One region of the Stagnihabitans sp. genome, then DNA from elsewhere that is predicted to be linked to it. Evidence: riboswitches for the same ligand, from Rfam matches in the RefSeq annotation. Region 1 holds a riboswitch; each other region holds the start of a gene.
What was found. A riboswitch is a leader RNA that binds a small molecule or an ion and turns the genes downstream of it on or off. The one in region 1 is predicted to bind cobalamin.

Region 1 (4,152 bases):
GACGCTTTGATCGCTGCGGCCGTGAAAGAGCCGGCAAAGCCCGATACGCTGACCAACCGGATCGATCAGGTCCTGTTGCACCCGGTGGCTGGGCTGGTGATCCTGCTGGGGCTGATGTTCCTGATGTTTCAGGCGGTGTTCAGCTGGGCCAAGCCGCTGATGGACGGGATCTCGTTCATATTTGACCACATGGGCTTGATCGTTGGCCAGGTGCTGCCCGAGGGCCTGCTGCAAAGCTTCCTGCGCGATGGCGTGATCTCGGGCGTGGGCGGGGTGCTGATTTTTCTGCCGCAGATCCTGATCCTGTTCCTGTTCATCCTGTTGCTGGAGGATCTGGGCTACATGGCGCGCGCTGCCTTTCTGATGGATCGGATCATGGGCGGGGCAGGGCTGCATGGCCGGGCCTTCATCCCGCTGTTGTCCAGCTTCGCCTGCGCCATTCCCGGCATCATGGCGGCGCGGGTGATCGACAACCGCCGCGACCGGCTGACCACCATTCTGGTGGCGCCGTTGATCACCTGTTCGGCGCGCATCCCGGTTTATACCCTGATCATCGCGGCCTTCATCCCGTCGCGTCAGGTGGCGGGTGTCTTCAACCTGCAAGGGCTGGTGATGTTCGGCCTTTATGCGGCAGGCATCGGGGCGGCGCTGGGCGTGTCGGCGCTGGCCAAGCTTCTGTTCTGGCGCAACCAGCCCGCGCCGCCGTTCATGCTGGAACTGCCAGATTACAAGATGCCGCAGGCCCGAGGCGTGCTGCTGGGGCTGGCCACCCGGGCGCAGATCTTTCTCAAACGCGCCGGGACCACGATTTTCAGCATGACGGTTCTGATCTGGCTTCTGGCCACGTTTCCCCGCGCCCCCCTGGTCGCGACCGAGCCCGGCATCCTGTACAGCTTCGCCGCGATGATCGGTCATGTCATCCAGCCGGTTCTGGCCCCGATCGGGTTCAACTGGCAGATCAGCATCGCGCTTGTGCCCGGCATGGCCGCCCGTGAGGTTGCCGTATCATCGCTTGGCACCGTCTACGCCATTCAGGGCGATGGCGGTCTGATCGGCCAGACGCTGGCCCACAGCTGGAGCCTTGCGACTGCCCTGTCGTTTCTGGTCTGGTACATCTTCGCCCCGCAGTGCGCCTCGACCCTTGCGGTGATCCGGCGCGAGACCGGGGGCTGGACCTGGATGTGGGTGACCTTCTTCTACATGTTGGCGCTGGCCTATCTGGGGGCCTTTGTGACCTATCAGACAGCGGTTCTGCTGGGTGCCGGATAAGATGCGGGGCGATCAGACCTCGTCATAGCCGCGCAGTTTGTACAGCGCCAACGAGGCGACCCAGCCCAGAATGAACAGACCGATGATGCCATAGCCCAACAAGCCGAAGCTGTCGTTCAATGCCCCGACGCCATCCCAGAAGGTGCCCGCCAGTCCAAGCTTGTCCTGCACCAGGCCCAAAGTCTCGATCCCGCCAACAAGAACGGCCACCATCACCGACAGCGCCGTGATGGTCAGGTTGTAGTAAAGTTTGCGGATCGGCTTCTGGAAGGCCCAGCCATAGGCCCCCAGCATCAGAATGCCATCCGAGGTGTCAATCAGGGCCATGCCGGCGCAGAACAGCGTCGGAAAGACCATGATCGACCACGGCGAAAGGCCGCCCGCAACACCGGCGGCCGAGATGCCCAGCAGGCTGACCTCAGTCGCGGTGTCAAAGCCCAGGCCGAACAGCAGGCCCAGCAGATAGATGTGCCAATCCCGCTCGATCAGCCGGAACAGACGACGAAAGATCCGCGCCATCAGGCCGCCACCGGACAGCAGCAGGTCGAGGTCGTCTTCTGCCAGCGTGCCGCCGCCTTTGACTTTCTGAAAGCTGCGCCAGGTGTTGATCAGGATGAAGAGGTTTGCACCGGCGAGGGTGAACAGGAAGAAGGCCGAGATCATGGTGGAGGCCACCCCACCTATCGCCCGGTAGGCCTCGAACCCCTGACCCTGCAGCATATGGGCCGTCAGGGCGACGACCAGTGACATCAGCACGACAATGGTGGAATGGCCAAGCGAGAAGAACAGGCCGACCGCGACGGGCCGCTTGCCTTCTTGCATCAACTTGCGGGTGATGTTGTCGACGGCGGCAATGTGGTCGGCATCGACGGCATGGCGCAGGCCGAAGCTGTAGGCCAAAAGCGCCGTGCCCAGCAGCAGCGGATAATCCCGAAAGGCCACGAAGGCCCAAAGCCAGGCCACCGCGTTGAAGGCCAGCAGAAAGCCCATCACCAAGATGACCTTGCGTTTCAACTGGGGCGGGGCGGACGCGAAGATCCGGTTCAGCATCATCTTCCACTTTCTCCCGGACACCCTCCGTGTCGGGTAAAGACCGATGCGCCACGCCAGAGCCCTGGCATGGCTTTGCGGCCATTGGCACGATGACGGGCAGGTCTCCTGGCTCGCGGGTCTATCGACTTGTCCGGCCTTCCCGGTTTCCCAGTGGCATGTCGGACAGATCGTCGCCGCTTACAGTTGCGGGGGCAGCCACGGATCAGGCCCCTGTTGGGTCATCCCTACCGTGTTCCCTATTACTCCATCAGGCTTGGCCTGATTGGAACCAGTCGAGGTGCAGAAGTACCCAGCGGCCCGCAGTTGTCCAGACCAATTGCGACCCATCCGGGCCAGGATGCGGCGAAAGCAGGCGGTCCGTTTCGCCGCGTCACCTGTGATCGGCAACTCCAAGACCTGTCTGCCTTCGTCCGCCGCAAGCGCGGGCCAGAACCTTGGTGATCATCCTGTCAGCGGGCGGGCAATGCCTGCCGCCGGTCATTCAGGCCAAGGCGGGATGTGCCGCAGCCTTGGGCAGCTGCGGAGCCACCGAGATCATGCGGTTGATTTCGGTGCCTTTCAGGCCGATGGCCTTGGGGTTGCGGATGCCGGGCAGGAAGGCGACGTCGAACAGTTCGTCAATCACCCCCTCGATGCGGACCCATTCGACGACCGCGCCACTGCGCGTGTCGATGACCAGAAGGCCGGTGCGGGCATCGACGTCATGCGCGCGCAAAGCCTCTTCCAGGGCCAGTCCGCCAAAGGTGCGGTTCTCGCGGGCGCGGGACAGGCCCACCACGGCGTAGGGGCCGGCAAAGGTCAAACCCCGGGCATAGCCGGGGCAGAAGGTGACGGGGCGAAACTGGCCATCCTCGATCCAGCCGAATTCGCCGCTGCCCGAGTTCAAAAGCCACAGCTTGCCGTCATGCAGCCTGGGCGAATGCGGCATCGACAGGCCCGCGGCCACGACCTTGCCCGAGGCCACCTCGACCACCACCCCGCCGTCGCGTCGGCGGTCGCGCCAGCCATCCGCGACATCCGATCGCGACACACAGGTCACATAGCGCGGTGTGCCACCCTCCATCGCGAGGCCGTTGAGGTGGCAGCAATCCTCTGGCGCCAACTTTCGGATGAACGGCGGCTGCCACAGGGGGCGAAAGCTGTGACCTTCGGCCGTTGTGGCAAGGCAGTTGAACAAGGTGTTGGCAAAGACCGGCTGACCCTGCGCGTCCAGGCCCACATCATGGATGTCGATGTCGCCGGTGATCCAGGTCTGGTGCGGGGCGTAGAGGGCGTCCGTGTCCCCATCGACGGACCCGGCCGGAAGAAGATTGTCGAAACGGTAAAGCTGGATTTCCGTCGCAAGATACAGCGAGCGGGCATCCTGCGACACCGCAAGGCCCATGCAGCGCGGGAACGAGCGGTCGAAGACGGCCAGCGATCCATCGGGCTTGGCCCCAAGGAAGAACACCTTGCCACCCTGATAGGTCGTGAACGCCAGCGACCCGCCCACCACTGACAACCAAGACATGAACCCGCGTGACGTGGTCAGCGCGAAGGCGGGCGTTTGGTCGGCAGGGACTTCGGATGTCATGGCGCGCTTTCCGGAAGGGTGTATTTTGCACTACGCCTGCACGAATTAAGTTGTCAATCTTTGCCTTGCATTGAATTGGACGAATGGCGCGACACCCAAGGAAAAGACAGGGTTTTGCGAAAGTATTTCACGATAAACGAAAGTTTATAAAATGGTACAACCGTATATTCTTGGCCCCCTTATTTGCAATTTCATGGCGGCCGGATTAAAGCGTCATGTCAAGCTCTTTGAATACACTTCATCTCCGACTAACATAA
Region 2 (4,152 bases), on a different contig from region 1:
GCCGATCTGGCGCTGTATCTGGACTGGCCGGTGGTGCTGGTGATTGACGCGGGCGGTCAGGCGCAGACGGCGGGGGCGGTGGCCTTGGGGCTGCTGACCTATCGGCCGGGGCTGCGGTTGGCGGGGGTGGTGCTGAACAAGGTGGCCTCTCCCCGCCATGAACGGCTGCTGCGCGCCGGGATCGAAGCGGCGGGCATAAGGGTGCTGGGGGCGCTGCCGCGGGTTGCGGCGATGGAACTGCCCGAGCGGCATCTTGGACTGGTGCAGGCCGAGGAATTGCCCGAGCTGGAGGCGATCCTGACCGAGGCGGCGCGCATTGTGGCCGCGCATGTCGATCTGGACGCGGTTTTGGCGGCAGCCTCTCCCTTGCCGACCGGTGCTGCACCCTTGCGCATCACGCCACCGGGGCAACGCATCGCCGTGGCCCGGGATGAGGCGTTTTCGTTCATTTATCCGCATCTGCTGGACGGCTGGCGCGCGGCGGGGGCCGAGATCCTGACCTTTTCGCCCTTGGGCGACGAGCCGCCGCCCGAGGCGGATGTGTGCTGGCTGCCGGGGGGCTATCCCGAACTGCATGGTGGTCGGCTGGCGGCAGCAGAGCGGTTCCGCAGCGGGTTGCAGGGCTTTTCAGGCCGCGTGCATGGCGAATGCGGCGGCTATATGGTGCTGGGCGAGGGCTTGATTGACAAGGCGGGGGCTCGCCACCGCATGGCCGGTCTTCTGGGGCTGGTCACCAGCTTCGAGAAGCGCAGGATGCATCTGGGCTACCGTCTGGCGACGCTGAAGGCCGCGATGCCGGGGCAGGGTGCGGGGACGCGGCTGCGCGGCCATGAGTTTCATTATTCGACCATCGTGGCGCAGCCCGACCCGGCTTTGGCGCATGTGGTGGATGCAGAGGGGGTTGAGGTGGCCGAAACCGGCAGTTATCGCGGCCTTGTGACGGGCTCTTACTTCCATTTGATCGCCGAAGCGTCATGAGCGGGTTTGTGTCTTTCGTCTCCTCGGGCCCGGGCGATCCGGAGTTGCTGACGGTCAAGGCGCTCAAGCGCATTCAGGGCGCGGATGCGATCTTGTTCGATGATCTGTCCTCGGGTCCGATTCTGGCCCATGCGCGGGAGGGCGCCGATCTGGTCGGCGTTGGCAAGCGGGCAGGGCGCGTTTCGCCCAAGCAGGATCAGGTCAGCCGCTTGCTGGTGGATTATGCGCAGTCGGGCGCCAAGGTGGTGCGACTGAAATCGGGCGACTCGGGGCTGTTTGGCCGGCTGGAGGAAGAGATCGAGGCCTGCCGCGCGGCGGGGATCGGGTTTGAGGTGGTTCCCGGTGTGACCTCGGCCTCGGCGGCGGCGGCGGCGGCGGGGATTCCGCTGACGCGCCGGCTGACGGCGCGGCGGGTGCAGTTTGTCACGGGCCATGATGTGACCGGCGGCCTGCCGGACGACCTGAACATCCAGGCCTTGGCCGATCCGCAGGCGACGACGGTGATTTTCATGGGAAAACGGACCTTTGCGGCGCTGTCTTCCAAGCTGATCGCGGCGGGTCTGCCGCCGGACATGCCTGCGATGCTGGCCGAAAGCGTCTCGACGCCCGAGCAGCGGCTGACGCGGGCGACGGTGGCCACGCTGGGTGCGGCGCTGGCTGACGCGCATGACGGCCCGGCCCTGATCCTGATTGGCCCCTTGATGGAGGGGATATGAGCGGCATCGAGGTCTTGCACACGCTGACCCTGTGCGCGACCTGCAGGCTGGGGCAGGGTGGCTTTGCCGCGGCTTTGGCGCTGCCCGGCTATGCCATCCGCAAGGTGGACTGCATGTCAGGCTGCACACGCCCCTCGACCCTCGCGTTTCGGGCAGTGGGCAAGACGGCCTATCTGTTTGGGGACATCACCGAGGCCGATCTGCCGGACATTCTTGTCTTTGCAGAGGCGTACCGCGCGTCACCCGATGGCACCTTTGCGGATGCGCGCGGCTTTGGCGCTTTGCGCCTGAAAGCCCTTGCGCGAATTCCGGGGTGATGTCGGCAAAACCCGGGATATGCCGTTTTCCGACCTTGATGCGCGGGGTGGTTCCTGCCAAACTGCCGCTGCAAGGTGTCCAAAGCGCAAAGCGTCAGGACTGAAACGGGAATGAGGAAGGGTGGACCCGAACGGGCATCCGACGCCTCAACCGCCCCCGCGACTGTAAGCGGTAGCGGCCTTTCAGATGCCACTGGTGGGAAACCATTGGGAAGGCGGAAGGTCTGCTATGATCCGCGAGTCAGGAGACCGGCCCTGCGTGGTGAAACAAGATGCCGTCGGGTGTGACGGCTTAGGAGATGACGATGAACCTGATCCAGACCCAAGCCCGGTCCTCGGTGCTGCTGCAAGCCGCCTTCGCCGCCATTCTGGGCGTGACGCTGGTGTTCGCCTCGGGCTTTGCCCACAGCCAGACGCTGCACGACGCGGCCCATGACATGCGCCATTCCACCGGGTTTCCCTGCCACTGAGGCGGGACGCGCCGTCCTGAGATGAAACACATGCTGTCCAGCGCGTTGATCGCTGGCTTTGCGGCGGGGTTGCTGTGCGCCCTGCTGCAATATCTTTTGGTGGAACCCAAGATCCTGCTGGCCGAACGCTACGAGTCCGGTGCGCTTGTGCATTTCAAGGGTGGGCCAAGTGCCGGCGACCAGGCGGCCGCGATGGCGCAGTCGATGCCGGGGATGGACATGCCGGCGGCAGAGGCTGGCCATGACCATGGTGCCGAGGACAACGAAAGCCCGTATCGGAACGCCTTGACCGTGCTGTTCGCAGTCTTGACATACTGCGGTTATGGCCTTGTTTTGCTTGCAGGAATTCAGGTGGCAGAGACCTTTGGCATCCGGTTGGGCCTGACAGAGGGGCTGCTGTGGGGGCTGGCCGGGTTCGCCGCCTTCCAGTTGATGCCGGCCTTGGGGCTGGAGCCGGAACTGCCCGGAACGCCCGCCGCCGATCTGACGGCGCGCCAGTTGTGGTGGATGGCCACGGCGATCTGCACGATTGCGGGACTGGGGCTGTTGGCCTATTCCCCGGCGCTGTGGCAAAGGGCGATCGGGCTTGCCGTGCTGGCCGCGCCGCATGTCTGGGGCGCGCCAGAGCTGGCCGGGTTTGGCGGCGTCGTGCCGCCGGAACTGTCCGCCGCCTTCGCGGCGCGCAGTCTGGCGGTGGGGCTGATCACCTGGATGACGCTTGGCGCGCTGGTCGTAACCTTTTGGCATTCGGAGCCTGCACCGTGACACATCTGCACCTGATCGGCATCGGCACCGGCAACCCGGACCATCTGACCCGTCAGGCGGTCAAGGCGCTGAATGCCGCCGATCTGGTGATGATTCCAAGGAAAGGCGGCAAGGCCGATCTGGCCGAGCTGCGCCGCGCAATCTGTGACGAGGTGATCACGAACCCGGCGGTCAAACTCGTCGAGTTTGACCTGCCGGTGCGCGATGCCGCCCATCCGGACTATCAGGCTGGCGTCAATGACTGGCATGACGCAATTGCAGGGGTCTGGGCGCAGACCATGGCCGCGCATCCATGTCAGACCGTGGCGCTGCTGGTCTGGGGCGATCCGTCCTTGTATGACAGCACGCTGCGAATCGCGGCCCGTCTGACGGATGTCACGGTGTCGGTGGTGCCGGGCATCACCTCGATCCAGGCGCTGACGGCGGCGCATGTCATGCCGCTGAACGAGATTGGCGAGGCCGTGACCATCACCACAGGCCGCCAGCTGCGCGACGGCTGGCCTGCGGGCGCAGAGACGCTGGTCATCATGCTGGATGGCAACTGTTCCTTCCAATCGCTTGATCCGACAGGAATTTCAATCTGGTGGGGTGCTTATGTCGGCATGAAGGAACAGGTCATCCTGTCCGGTCCTTTGGCCGAGGTCAGCGCCCAGATCATCGAAACCCGCGCCAAGGCCCGGGCGGCACATGGCTGGATCATGGACATCTACATCCTGCGCAAGGGCTGAGCGGGTCTTGGGTTATTTTACATAATATTGATTATCGGATGTTTATCCCACACCATATCCCCCCTAATTTCCCGCAGGATTTGGTGCCCTGTGACGACCCCTTGGCGACAGGTTTTCGGCGCGGTGTCTTTCGGTCAGGTCTCCAGCGCCTTGCGCAGCGCTTTGGCCAGGGCGGCCT
Region 3 (4,152 bases), on a different contig from region 1:
ACCCAGTCGGCAGCAGCCCCCTTCAGCGAGGGGGCGAAAAGGCCGAAGGCCTGCAACCCGGCCTCGCGCAGGGCAAGGATCAGGGCATCGATCGGCGCAGTGTCGGCGGCCGTCAGATAGCTGCGATAGAAAACAACCGCCACGGCAGCGGGGGAACAGGCCGTCACAACCCCCTGCCCCGGCTCGTAAAACCCGCAGTCGGGCACGCGCTTGTCCCCCAGCACCGGGCCAGCATAAAGCCCGGCCGCCAGCGACAGTTGCGCCAGCGCGGCTTGGGCCGCCACAGCACCGCCCGCATCACAAAGTTCTGCCAAGCGCCGCAAGGTCGAAACGGGAAGCGTCGAAATCTCGTCCAGCCTTGCGTCCTCGCGGCCATCGGCGGGCAACACGGCAAGGGCAATCCCCTTGCGCCGCGCCAGATCGCCAAGGCTGGCCAGACCATAGGCCCAATAGGCCTCGCCGCCGATCAGCCGCACCAGAATGGCCTTGGCGCCCGAGGCGGTCTTGTCGATATAGGTGTCGACCGAGACCGGGTGTTTCAGCGCGACCAGATTGCACAGGCGCAACAGGGGCAATTTGCCCATGCTGCGCTTCCAGCCCGCCGCGAAGGCGCCCAGATCACTGTCCGAAAATGACAGCACCAGCAGATCCGCCGGGTCCTGACCCGGATCGAACGGCGTGGCCGTCTCTTCCAGCCCGTGACTTTCGCGGAAGGTGACGTGCATGTCAGGCGCCCAAGGTCGCGCGGATGGCGGCTGCGTCGATATCGCCACGCTCGGCAATCACCACCAGATGCGAGCTGCGCGGCAGGCTGCCCCACGGCCGGTCATACTGGCTGCGCACCCGCTCGCCCACCGCCTGCACCAAAAGGCGCATCGGTTTGCCGGTGACGGCGACATAGCCCTTCACGCGCAGGATCTTCTGCTCGCGCGCCAGGCGCACAATCGCGGCGGCCAGCACATCGACCGAGGCGACCTCGGCCAGGTCGACGACGACCGAGTTGAAATCGTCATGTTCGTGCGGCTCGTCGCCGTCGTGGTGGCTGGGGCGTCCGGCCAGATCGTCCTCGGCGGCCGCGTTGAGGCCAAGGATCACGCGGGGGTCGATGACGCCCTCGCTCATCGTCAGGATCGGCAGGGTCCGGCCCTTTTCGGCGGCTTCCGCCACGATCACGGCGCGGGCTGCCGCCACACCGGCTTCCCCGGCCAGATCGGCCTTGGTCAGCAAGACGATGTCGGCGCACGAGATCTGGTCTTCAAAAACCTCGCCCAGCGGCGTGTCATGTTCGCCCGCCGCAATCTGCGCCTCGGTCAGTTCCCCGGCGAAATGACCCGAGGCCACGGCTTCGGCATCGGCAAGCGTGATCACGCCATCAACGGTGATCAGGCTGCGGATGCCCGGCCAGTCGAACGCCTTGAGCAGCGGCTTGGGCAGCGCCAGGCCCGAGGTTTCGATCAGGATATGGTCGGGCCGGTGCGGCAGGGCCAGCAAGGCCTCGATCGTCGGGATGAATTCATCCGCCACGGTGCAGCAGATGCAGCCGTTGGCCAGTTCCACGATGTTTTCCACCGGGCAATTCTCATCGGCGCAGGATTTCAGGATGTCGCCATCGACCCCCACGGTGCCGAATTCATTGACCAGAACGGCAAGCCGCTTGCCCTGCGGATTGGCCATAAGATGGCGGATCAGCGTCGTCTTGCCCGCGCCCAGAAAGCCGGTGATCACGGTCACGGGGATTTTTGCAAGGTTGGTCATTCAGGCCTCCGGCATTTGGGATTCGAGGGGCGGGATTCGGGCGATGGATTGTTTTCGGAAGATCACCGGGCGTTCGCGCCACGGCACCAGTCCGTCGGTGGTCTTGGCATAGGCGGCCGCACCCGCCAGGATATCAGCCGCGTTGTCTTCGGTCATGCGGCCATAAACATAGCCCCAGGCGCCGGGTTTGGACAGCGCCACCGAGGCGCCGGTGTTGCAAGCCGACAGGCAGTCGATCGGCAGGACGGTGACGCCTTCGGGCACCGGCAAGGCCGCGATGGCCGCCCACAGGCGCGCGCCTGTGCAGGCCTCGCCCTCCGCGACCGGTCGTCCCGCCTTGCAGGTCATGCAGATGTGCAGTCTCGCGGCCATCATCATCCTTAAAGGGGCAATGCCGCGAACAGGGGGATACCCCCCACTTCGCCACGGCACACCCCGTCCGTCAAAGTCGTCTACGCTGGCAGGTCTCCCGGCTTGCGAAGCTGGGGTTTCCCCCGGATCAGCCGCCTTCCCGGTTGCCCAGTGGCTTGGCTGACCTCTCCGGTCACGGTCGCGGGGGCGGCTGCGCCTTGGCTTTCGCCTGTCGCATTCCCTTTTAGCCTGTCGTAAGACAAGCACCAACGTCGCCTCACCTCTGGCAGGATGGGCGCTTAACGTCAAGGACACCCGCCGCCATGTCATCCACCGATTCCGACACCCCGCCTGAATCCGCCACCATCTCTGACGCCAATCCCGATGCACGGCACAACGCCAAGATGGCCAAGAAGAAGGCCGCGCGTGACAAGATCATGGCGGGCAAGGCCGGCGACAAGGGGCTGATCATCGTCCACACCGGGACGGGCAAAGGGAAAAGCTCCTCGGGCTTCGGGATGATCCTGCGCTGTGTGGCGCATGAGATGCCCTGCGCCGTCGTGCAGTTCATCAAGGGGGCCTGGGATACCGGCGAACGCCGCCTGCTGACCGAGAATTTCAGCGACCTTTGCGAATTCCACGCGATGGGCGAGGGCTTTACCTGGGAAACGCAGGACCGCGCCCGCGACATCGCCGCCGCCCAAGCCGGCTGGGCCAAGGCGAAAGATCTGATCCGCGACCCCGACATCCGCTTCGTCCTGCTGGACGAGATCATCATCGCCATGCGCTACGACTATATTGCAACCGACGAGGTGGTGGCCTTCCTGAAGGCCGAAAAGCCGCCCCTGACCCATGTCTGTCTGACCGGCCGTGGTGCGTCCGAGGCTTTGATCGAGGCCGCCGATCTGGTGACCGAAATGACGCTGGTCAAGCACCCGTTCCGCTCTGGCATCAAGGCGCAGCCGGGGGTCGAGTTTTGAAGCTGATTGCCTGGGATTTCGATGGTGTACTCAACAAGGGCCATCAGGGCGGCTTTCATGAATGGCAATCCAGCTTCGAGGCTGATCTCGGTGTTTCGGCATCGGTCTTCACCGACTTCATGTTCGGTTCCGGTCTGTTCAACGAGGTCCTGACGGGCAAGCGCGACCTCATGGACCTGCTGGCCGACTGGAAAGCCACCCATGCTGTCCCGCATGAGGTGGACGCCGTCTTGGACTACTGGCTGAGCAAGGATGCCAACCCTGATGCGCAGGTGCTGACATGGCTTGATGCCTGCCCGGTGCCGGGCGTGATCGCCACCAACAACGAGGCGCATCGGGCGAACTATATGTGGGAAAAGATGGGCTTTCAGGCGCGGATGCAGAAGATCTTCGCCTCGGGCCCGTTGGGGGTGAAAAAGCCCGACGGCAAATTCTTCGCCGCGATCGAGGACTGGTGCGGCCTGCCTGCCGCCGAGATCCTGCTGATCGACGACGCCGAAAAGAACATCACGGCCGCCGCCGCGCGGGGCTGGCAGACTTTCCATTTCACCGATGAAACCCGGGCCGGATTGCCTGAGGTTCTGGGAATATCCCGATGACCGCCATCATGATTCAGGGCGCAGGCTCCAACGTCGGCAAGTCACTGATCGTGGCGGGGCTGTGCCGGGCGGCCAGATTGCGGGGCCTGTCCGTCGCCCCGTTCAAGCCGCAGAACATGTCCAACAACGCCGCCGTCACCGTGGACGGTGGCGAGATTGGCCGGGCGCAGGCGCTGCAGGCGCTGGCCTGCGGGCTGGAGCCGCACACCGACATGAACCCGGTGCTGCTGAAGCCCGAATCCGAAGTGGGGTCACAGGTGGTCGTGCACGGCAAGCGCGTGGCCACGGTAAAGGCGCGGGACTATGCGGCGCTGAAACCCTCGCTGATGGCACCGGTCTTGCAAAGCTTTCACCGGTTGAGCGCCGCGTATGATCTGGTGATCGTGGAGGGGGCTGGCTCTCCGGCAGAGGTGAACCTGCGCGCGGGCGATATTGCCAACATGGGGTTCGCCATGGCGGCGGGTGTG

Region 2: linked by a shared signal. The riboswitch ahead of AC1Y2B_RS20760 (CbtB domain-containing protein) and the one ahead of AC1Y2B_RS18855 (HoxN/HupN/NixA family nickel/cobalt transporter) in region 1 are both predicted to bind cobalamin.
Region 3: linked by a shared signal. The riboswitch ahead of AC1Y2B_RS20830 (DUF1636 family protein) and the one ahead of AC1Y2B_RS18855 (HoxN/HupN/NixA family nickel/cobalt transporter) in region 1 are both predicted to bind cobalamin.

The regions. Positions count from the first base shown of each region.
Region 1 is NZ_CBBQHX010000037.1:4,241-8,392, reverse strand. Features, by position in the region: gene feoB (ferrous iron transporter B) at 1-1,269, shown strand, start outside; gene AC1Y2B_RS18855 (HoxN/HupN/NixA family nickel/cobalt transporter) at 1,282-2,322, opposite strand; cobalamin riboswitch at 2,401-2,610, opposite strand; gene AC1Y2B_RS18850 (TIGR03032 family protein) at 2,804-3,895, opposite strand.
Region 2 is NZ_CBBQHX010000049.1:374-4,525, reverse strand. Features, by position in the region: gene AC1Y2B_RS20775 (cobyrinic acid a,c-diamide synthase CobB) at 1-978, shown strand, start outside; gene cobA (uroporphyrinogen-III C-methyltransferase) at 975-1,694, shown strand; gene AC1Y2B_RS20765 (DUF1636 family protein) at 1,691-2,011, shown strand; cobalamin riboswitch at 2,068-2,283, shown strand; gene AC1Y2B_RS20760 (CbtB domain-containing protein) at 2,317-2,481, shown strand; gene AC1Y2B_RS20755 (CbtA family protein) at 2,503-3,246, shown strand; gene cobF (precorrin-6A synthase (deacetylating)) at 3,243-3,974, shown strand; partial or broken gene AC1Y2B_RS20745 (response regulator) at 4,109-4,152, opposite strand, start outside.
Region 3 is NZ_CBBQHX010000049.1:13,603-17,754, forward strand. Features, by position in the region: gene cobN (cobaltochelatase subunit CobN) at 1-725, opposite strand, end outside; gene cobW (cobalamin biosynthesis protein CobW) at 727-1,755, opposite strand; gene AC1Y2B_RS20830 (DUF1636 family protein) at 1,756-2,127, opposite strand; cobalamin riboswitch at 2,198-2,392, opposite strand; gene cobO (cob(I)yrinic acid a,c-diamide adenosyltransferase) at 2,430-3,086, shown strand; gene AC1Y2B_RS20840 (HAD family hydrolase) at 3,083-3,685, shown strand; gene AC1Y2B_RS20845 (cobyric acid synthase) at 3,682-4,152, shown strand, end outside.